Regions from separate parts of the Echinicola marina genome, predicted to be linked through region 4. Evidence: riboswitches for the same ligand, from Rfam matches in the RefSeq annotation. Region 4 holds a riboswitch; each other region holds the start of a gene.
What was found. Region 4 has a riboswitch for S-adenosylmethionine ahead of KZP23_RS12420 (hypothetical protein). Riboswitches for the same ligand answer to the same signal wherever they lie in the genome.
Positions count from the first base shown of each region.

Region 1: linked by a shared signal. The riboswitch ahead of KZP23_RS18795 (O-acetylhomoserine aminocarboxypropyltransferase/cysteine synthase family protein) and the one ahead of KZP23_RS12420 (hypothetical protein) in region 4 are both predicted to bind S-adenosylmethionine.
Region 2: linked by a shared signal. The riboswitch ahead of KZP23_RS17465 (homocysteine S-methyltransferase family protein) and the one ahead of KZP23_RS12420 (hypothetical protein) in region 4 are both predicted to bind S-adenosylmethionine.
Region 3: linked by a shared signal. The riboswitch ahead of KZP23_RS11530 (trans-sulfuration enzyme family protein) and the one ahead of KZP23_RS12420 (hypothetical protein) in region 4 are both predicted to bind S-adenosylmethionine.

Region 1 is NZ_CP080025.1:4,631,429-4,633,634, forward strand. It holds gene KZP23_RS18790 (hypothetical protein) at 1-196, shown strand, start outside; SAM riboswitch class I at 677-786, shown strand; gene KZP23_RS18795 (O-acetylhomoserine aminocarboxypropyltransferase/cysteine synthase family protein) at 985-2,206, shown strand, end outside.
Region 2 is NZ_CP080025.1:4,317,580-4,319,785, forward strand. It holds gene KZP23_RS17460 (hypothetical protein) at 1-695, shown strand, start outside; SAM riboswitch class I at 791-894, shown strand; gene KZP23_RS17465 (homocysteine S-methyltransferase family protein) at 959-1,990, shown strand; gene metH (methionine synthase) at 2,005-2,206, shown strand, end outside.
Region 3 is NZ_CP080025.1:2,760,005-2,762,210, forward strand. It holds gene KZP23_RS11530 (trans-sulfuration enzyme family protein) at 1-1,049, opposite strand, end outside; SAM riboswitch class I at 1,187-1,293, opposite strand; gene KZP23_RS11535 (SGNH/GDSL hydrolase family protein) at 1,381-2,058, opposite strand.
Region 4 is NZ_CP080025.1:2,967,368-2,969,573, forward strand. It holds gene rocF (arginase) at 1-392, opposite strand, end outside; SAM riboswitch class I at 843-974, shown strand; gene KZP23_RS12420 (hypothetical protein) at 1,101-1,592, shown strand.

The sequences.
Region 1 (2,206 bases), 1.7 Mb from region 4:
AGGCAGCAACACCTTCCTTGGTAATCCGGTAGATGTCGCATACAGTGCAAAATCTCAAATGATATTTGTAGCAGAAAGGGCCAATGGGGGCGGAAAGGTACTGGCTTATAACTATTTCAGCAGTAACGGTAACCCCAGCCCTGCCTTTAATCAGCAGGTAGCGGGTGCCTCTGCAGTTTATTTCCACGAAGAATAATCCACGCCACTCCTAATTAATAAGCAGACAAGAGGCTGTCTCAAAATTCATGATTGGGACCTTGTCCAGGTCCCAGAAGATCAAAATGACCCGGGAATTGAACAAATGAGACAGCCTTCATTTATTTTTTACTAAGTTTCCCTGTCTCTCCCAGTCAAATCCATTTGATTCATGAAAAATAATTTCACCCTCAATATTGATTATAAAACAATTTAATCCTTTTTAGAGAGAAAGTACTGCTCCTATTCAGAACTGAAATAGACACATCGTCAAAAACTTTCAAATACTTTCGGACGCAAAAAACTGATTTAATGGACCATTGACTCCTTTGCCCTCCCCTCTCTCTTAAAAACCGTTTTCCCTATTGGTTTAATAGGTTATATAAAGGTGAAAAAATTAATTAAAAGTATTTTTCGAAAGCTTGCAAATTCAAAATTTGAATAGTTACTTTGTGCTATCCTTTACTTTTTAAAAGTTCAGGATTTATACAGAAGAGGTGAGAGACAGGCTCATAGACCCTCTGGCAACCTGGAAAATCCAAGGTGCCAATTCCTGCCAAACGTGAATATCCTCGTTTGGAAATATAAATTCTTAAGATATGAATTTTACAATAAGGATTACAGCAAAGACAAAGCAACAAGCAGCATTTTCAGATTTCAACTTTTATAGGTGCATCAAATCAATGCACAATCTTAAATATATGCCCTTAATTTTCTAATCCGGGCACATTATTATTTAATACCACTTCTTTAAAAATTTCTTTGTCAATTAACTAACAAGTTACAAACATGTCACAAACTTATCATTACGAGACCCTTCAGCTCCACGCTGGACAAGAACCAGACCCAACAACAAAGTCAAGGGCAGTACCTATTTACCAAACCTCTTCATACGTTTTTGACTCTGCAGAACATGGAGCCAACCTTTTTGGCCTAAAAGAATTTGGAAACATCTATACCAGGATCATGAATCCAACTACGGATGTTTTCGAGAAAAGAGTAGCAGCTTTAGAAGGTGGTGTAGCTGCCCTGGCAACTGCTTCAGGACAAGCTGCACAGTTTATCGCCCTTAATAATATTTTACAAGCGGGTGACAATTTCGTCTCCTCTCCTTTTCTATATGGAGGAACATACAACCAGTTCAAGGTGGCCTTCAAAAGAATTGGAATAGATGCCCGATTTGCCAAAAGTGATAAGGCCGCTGATCTTGCAGCACGTATAGATGATAAAACAAAAGCCATCTATGTAGAGACCATTGGGAATCCAGAATTCAATATTCCAGACTTTGAAAATATTGCAAAACTGGCCAAGGAACATGATCTTCCATTAGTGGTAGACAATACCTTTGGAGCAGCTGGATTCTTGTTCAAGCCCTTGGCCCATGGCGCTAATATCGTGGTACAGTCTGCCACCAAATGGATAGGTGGTCACGGAACCTCCATCGGTGGTGTAATTGTAGATGGAGGAAATTATAATTGGGGCAATGGCAAGTTCCCTCAGTTTTCTGAGCCTTCTGAAGGTTACCATGGACTGAATTTCTGGGAGACTTTCGGAGAAAACAACCCCTTGGGATTGCCCAATATTGCCTTTGCCATCAGGGCAAGAGTGGAAGGCCTCAGAGACTTTGGTCCTGCATTGAGTCCATTTAATGCCTTTCAGCTTATCCAAGGATTGGAAACACTTTCATTAAGGGTACAAAGGACAGTGGACAATGCCTTGGCCATTGCCAAGTGGTTGGAAGATCACCCTAAAGTACAGAAAGTAAATTACCCAGGTTTGGAAAGCAGTCCTTACCATACTTTGGCCCAAAAATACCTGACCAATGGTTTTGGCGGTGTATTGAGTTTTGAATTGAAAGCCGATAAAGAAGCTGCTGCTGACTTTATCAATAACCTTTCACTGGTATCCCACCTGGCCAATGTGGGCGATACGAAGACCTTGATTATTCAACCTTCTGCAACCACCCACCAACAGCTCAGCGATGAAGAACAACTAGCCGCAGGGGTTACCC
Region 2 (2,206 bases), 1.4 Mb from region 4:
AATCATGGAAAATTAAAGGGATGAACTTTGACAATATACAAAGTGGTCCCTTCCTTAGAATAGGGGCTGGCATTACTTTGCCCGAATCCAACTATTTCTACCGGGATGCTACTTTGGCCCTAAACCTATTTTATGGATTTCATTTTACCAAGCCCAAATCTCTCAATAACTACCTGGTCAATAATGGGTATCAAAAGTTGGATGGTTGGCCTACCAATATCGGTGTGAAAATTGTCGGAGAAAACAGGGGCTTTATGTATGGTGTGGACCTTTATAATGCCAATCAAAGCGGTGATGCCAATGCATCCTACCATCAAAGTTTGAGTAGTACAAGGGTGTATGGCAACTTAGGACACAAACTTTTGGATTTGAACAACTGGGAACTCGGGATGATGGGGGGATTGGGCTACGCTTCTTTGAGGTATTCATTATTGCATAAATACAAATTGGATTTCCCTAGCTTGATAGACCTTCCTGAATATGATGGGGAATTGAAAAAAGGAGGGTTAATGGCAAAACCTGAAGTCTTTTTGTCCTATGCTTCCAGCCTTTCCAAAAAATCACAATTGGCACTTAAGTACTCAATCACAGCTGGCTACGAAATCCCCTTGGCAAATTATAAGTTGGCAGATGTGAACATGTCCAGTTATATGGCCGGGCCTTTTCTACAATTCGGCTTGGGAATAAGACCCTAAGTCCAATAAACCGATTTTTTCTGTTGTCAAATAGAAATCTAAATAAAATATCTTCTTTGCAATTTTTTTCCATCTTTTCCTGTTAACTTTGGGATTGCTTATCGAGAAAGACCGAGGGAAGGGCCCAGTGACGTCTTAGCAACCTGAACAATACCAAGGTGCTAACTCCCATCCTGAGTAAGACAGGAAAAGATGAGCGGCAGATAAATGCTTCATTTTTCTTCCGGTTCTTGCTCGATATAAGCTTTAGAATAACAATGAGCATGAATACTAGAACGGATATATTACTTCAGCAGCTTAAAAAGAAAATTTTGATCCTTGATGGTGCCATGGGGACCATGATACAGCGGTATCAATTGGAAGAGGATGATTTTAGAACTGCAGCACTAAAAAGTCACCCAAAATCATTAAAAGGCAATAATGATCTACTTTCCCTCAGTCGACCTGATGTGATCAAGCAGATCCATGAAGCCTATTTGGATGCCGGTGCTGATATATTAGAGACCAATACTTTCAGCAGTACTTCTATTGCACAGGAAGATTATGACCTTTCTCATTTAGCTTACGAATTAAATGTAGCTTCAGCAAAAATAGCAAAAGAGGTCGCATTGGCCTATTCAGAAAAAACTCTCGATCAACCAAGATTCGTCGCTGGTGCCATTGGACCTACCAATAGAACAGCTTCAATTTCCCCAGATGTAAATGATCCCGGTTTCAGGGCGGTAAACTTTGATCAGTTGGCAGAAGCATATGCAGAGCAGATCAGGGGGCTCATTGATGGAGGTGTGGATATACTTTTGGTGGAAACCATATTTGATACCTTGAATGCCAAAGCAGCCGTATATGCTATTCAGGAAGTCTATGAAGAAAAAGGCATTCCATTAGATCCTGATGAAGGGGGCATACCGATCATGATCTCAGGTACCATTACAGATGCCTCAGGAAGGACCTTGTCTGGGCAAACTACAGAGGCTTTTTTAATTTCATTGTCACATGTACCTTTGATCAGTATTGGGCTGAACTGTGCCCTAGGAGCAAAAGAACTAAGACCATATCTTAAGGTTTTGGCTGATAAGGCACCTTTTTATGTCAGTGCCTATCCTAATGCAGGATTACCCAATGAATTTGGACAATACGACCAAACAGCACACGAGATGGCGGACCAAGTGGAAGAATTCCTAAAAGACGACCTGATCAATATTTTGGGTGGTTGTTGCGGTACTACGCCCGAACATATTAGGGTGATTGCCGAAGTCAGTAAAAAATATGAACCCAGAAAACTAGCGTTTGCATAAGAAGAAGAGTGGGAATGGACAATAATAAAAAACATGATCTTTTGAAGCTTTCAGGGCTAGAGCCTTTGGTTTTTACCCCTGAATTGAATTTCGTCAATATTGGTGAAAGGACGAATGTTACAGGATCTAAAAAGTTTGCCAGATTAATTCTTAATGGACAGTTTGACGAGGCTTTGGAAGTGGCCTTGGATCAGGTACGTGGCGGTGCTCAGGTAC
Region 3 (2,206 bases), 210 kb from region 4:
CTGTGTGTGGTGGAGGCAGGGTGCGTGATGATACTTCTGCTATCGCCCAAGTTAGCAGTGACAGTGATCATCTGCAATTCGTCTATAAACCTTTGTGCCCTCTCGATTCCCCCCTTTAATGTCAAGGTGATGATGCCACCTCCTTGCTTCATTTGTTTTTTGGCTAAGTCATACTGAGGGTGGCTCTTAAGGAATGGGTATTTTACAAATTCCAAGTCTTTGTTGTCCTGGAAATATTCGGCTACGGTAAGGGCATTGGAGCAGTGTCTATCCATTCTTACCGCCAAAGTCTCCATGCTTCTGGAAAGTATCCAAGCATTAAATGGTGAAAGACTGGGGCCGGTATGTCTGGTGAAAAACTGTACCTCTTGGATCAATTCCTTTTTGCCTAAGATCAATCCTCCCAATACTCTTCCTTGTCCATCTATGTATTTGGTGGCGCTATGGGCAACAATGTCAGCCCCCCATTTGGCTGGTTGTTGTAGGTATGGAGTAGCAAAGCAATTGTCCACAACCAGGATCAGATTATGCGCCTTTGCGAAAGCACTTACCCATTCCAGATCGATGATTTCCAAGCCGGGATTGGAAGGGGTTTCTATGAATAACATTTTAGTATTGGGCTGAACCAGTTTTTCCCAGTTTTGAATGTCGGAAATGTCACCATAGGTAGATGTAATGCCCCATTTTGGAAAAACCCTTGTGAGCAACTGATGGGTGGATCCGAATAGTGAGCGGGAAGCAAGTATATGGTCTCCTTGTTGTAAGATAGAGGCCATACTGCCAAACATAGCAGCCATACCTGATGCTGTAGCTATGCCATCTTCTGTACCTTCTGCTGCACAAACTTTTTCTATGAGGTCAGAGCTGTTAGGGTTGGCATATCGAGAATAGATGTTTCCAGGTATCTCATCTGCAAACATCTGACGGGCTTCTTCAGCACTATCAAAAGTAAAGCTAGAAGTCAGGTAAATAGGGGCAGAGTGTTCTCTTTGGTTGGATTTAGAAGAAGCGATTCTTATAGCTTCGGTTTCAAAATGCTTATTGGACATGATGGGATTTTTCAGGTTAGTAAAATTAATTAATGTCACAATTCGTACTTTTCCTTATACCGGACATGGCATATTTTATGTAAATACGATGGGGAATAGAGAAAAAGAATTGTGTACGTAAATGGATCATAATGTCTAATTTATAGTTCCCTTTAATTTTGGGCAGGTTTTGGCACCTTTTCGTTGTGGCGAATGGTTGCCAGAGGGTCAATGAGCCTGATCTCTCGCCTCTTCTTTATAAATCAGTTGCCTGAAGTGATACAAAGTAACATTAGCCTCGTTGAAATTCCAAACAATTTATATTTTGCGATCTAAAATTTCTTGTTGGGTACTATTGAGGTATATAGTTTTTTAGGACCGAGTACCATAGGTCATAGCCTTTATCGTTATAATGCAGCATGTCTTCGATGAAGATTTCGGGCATTGGTTTTCCGTTTTCATTAAGTGTAATGTCCCATATATTGATAAAAGACACTTTGTCCGTCTTTTTACAATAGATTTCCATTAACCTGTTGAGGGCTTCATATTGCTCTTTTAATTCCCATCTGGACGGACTGGGTTTTGGGCTGATGAAATGTATTTCTGCCTCTGGTAAACTTTTATGGATCTTTGTGACCAGTTTTTTCATGGTGTTAAGGATGGTGACGGGGTTTTTGCCGCTGGCAATATCGTTATCACCTTCATAGATAAATATATTCTGTGGTTGATACCTGATGATAAGTTGGTTGGCATAGAATAATAGCTCATGGGCTTGGGAGCCGCCAAATCCGGTATTGACTATAGTCTGATCAGGGAAATACTCTTGAATATCTGTCCATTTTCTAATACTGGAGCTTCCGGTAAAAAGGTATATTGGTTCTGCTGAATTTGGAATAGGGGTATTTTGAACGATTGACTCAACTTCTTCTTTGAATTTTTCGGGGGAATTTTGGGCTTGAAGTTGTAGGCTAAGCAATATGGTCAACAGGAAAAGGAGAGTTTTTGGGCTTGAATAGAATGGATTTGTCATGATAAAGCGTTTGGTTTTTTTAGAAAGTTATCAATAATGGATGAAAATTAGCTGTCCTGTGATCGGAAAATATGAATAAATCCCAAATTCGAACATTTTTCCGTACAGTAGCGGAGGTTGTACGCTGTTGTGTTTTTTGTCTTTGGGT
Region 4 (2,206 bases):
TAGGGACTGTGGATATCTGCATGTGCGTCGATCCAGATCACGCCCAACCTTTTGTCAGGGGCTGCAGATTTTATCCCCATGATACTTCCTGCAGCAGTAGAATGATCTCCTGCTAGAATGATTGGAAACTTTTTTTCCAATCTTAGGGCCTTGATGGTATCATGGACATTATTGATGACTTCATATACCCCGTCAATGTATTTTGCGTTTGGATAGATATTGTCTTTCCATAGATAATTATTGGCATCGGGTACACTGATCGGGTCAAACTTGGTGAAAAAGTTTGACTTTTTGTCCAGGCTGGCGATTTTTAGCGCATCTATTCCTAAACTTGCGCCTCTGGTGCCTGCTGCCAATTCTGACCTTACTTCTACCAGTTCAATGTTTCTCATGACCTTTTTCTCTTCGGTTTATTTGGGTTGTGGTATACATCAACCATGGATGTAAAATGATCCCCACAAAAGTAGTTAAAAATGTGCATAAATAGGAAGCGGCTTTAAAATGACTCTTCCAAATATTCATATGTAAGCCTTGGATGACTATGGTGTAGGTCATATAGGGTGGTTTGATCTAAAGGCTTTCTAAAATATGATCTGCTTTTGCGTAATGAAGAAGGGATTGATAGAATATTTTTTACGGAAGAAAAATAATTTTAACTCATTTGGCCTTGGAAAAATGTGGTCTGATTGAATGTGGATTAGGTTTTGATTGTCTGAATATTAATGGGGCAATCACAATGATGAAAATAAAACCCTACAAAATCTATAGGGATATTAGTAAATTAGAAAAAATGTTTTACCTTTGAAGAAGTTATTAGTGAAAAGCCGCTGAGGTAAGTAGCTAATTTATAAAGAATAGGGGAGAGAACAGGCTCAGTGAACCTATAGCAACCTATCCCTCTCGAACCTTCTTATTGGATGGCGGGGAGAAAAGGTGCTAAATCCTGCCTAAAACAATTAAAGGATCTATAAATGAAAAGGAAGATGGGAACACAGCGAATGCAGGACTACTTATTGAATGGCTCAAAACGCTGCTGTTGTTGAAAGATCTCAACGCAGCCAAAATTCTAACAACTAATAACAATTTAAAAAAGACATACCATGACAGCTACAGCTTCTAACTATAATACTTCAGTAATTAATCAAAATACCTTTAGCTTTAAATCTGTAATCAGAAATAATGTACAGGATCAATCCAATATCAATGTGTTTGATTGGTTACAGCAGCATGATGCAGTTAAAGTAGAAGGAAAGGGGGCTTTTGACTTCGCCAATTTTAAAAATTCCAATAAAAGCTTTCAGGTAGTCTATTTCAGCTTAGATGCTGAATTGGCTGATCACTATGCATTGTTCAGAGGAATTGTTTTGGCTGGTCAGCCTAAGGAAGTGTTTTTGGAGAATGTTCATGAGAAAAGAAGTTTTTCTTTGAAGTTTTACAAAAACAACGAGTCAGTAGCCAAAGAATATCTTGAAAAGGTATTTAGAATTGTGAATGAAGAAATCAGGTTCAAGAAAGTGTTGAAAAAAGTGCTTGTAAATCAAGAAAAACACCGACTTGAAGAAAAATTGTTGCTCAATGAGTTGAGCTTATAGAATAAATAATAGACCATTAATAATAACCATACTGAACGCCCCACTTTATTTAAGTGGGGCGTTTTGTTGTTGGCTGCGGGGTCAATCAATATTTCTGGGGTGAATAATTTCAAGCTTAAATTTTGTCCAATCCTTATTGGATTAGACGTAGTTGAAGTCACAGACCTGTCTAGCTAGTCAATTGAGTAAAAGTATGAACTCAGATGAATTATAAATAAATATCCGTGTTCATCTTTATCCATCTGTGGTTAATAAATAGCGCATAGCTAAAATAGATTGTTTTTCCCTGGCTTTTCGGCTTGGTCCAACCTTGTCCCAAAGTAATACCAAAGCTGGGGCAAAGCTGTATCAAAGCTGGGGTAAAGCTGGGTTTAGCCCTCTTTTTTGTTCAAAAGCTTCCTTTCTGGTCCAGATTTGCAATCTGGCCCCATAAATAAACGGCATTTAATAAATAGCGCATATCAAAGCTAAAATAGATTGTTTTCCCCCATCTTTTCAGCTTGGTCCTGGATACGGACTGTTTGTATTTTTTAGTTGAAGCAAAAAGCCCCAAGGCCAGATTTGACCTTAGGGCGTTTAGTTGGTTTAGGGTATGTTTTTGTTGGAGATGAGTC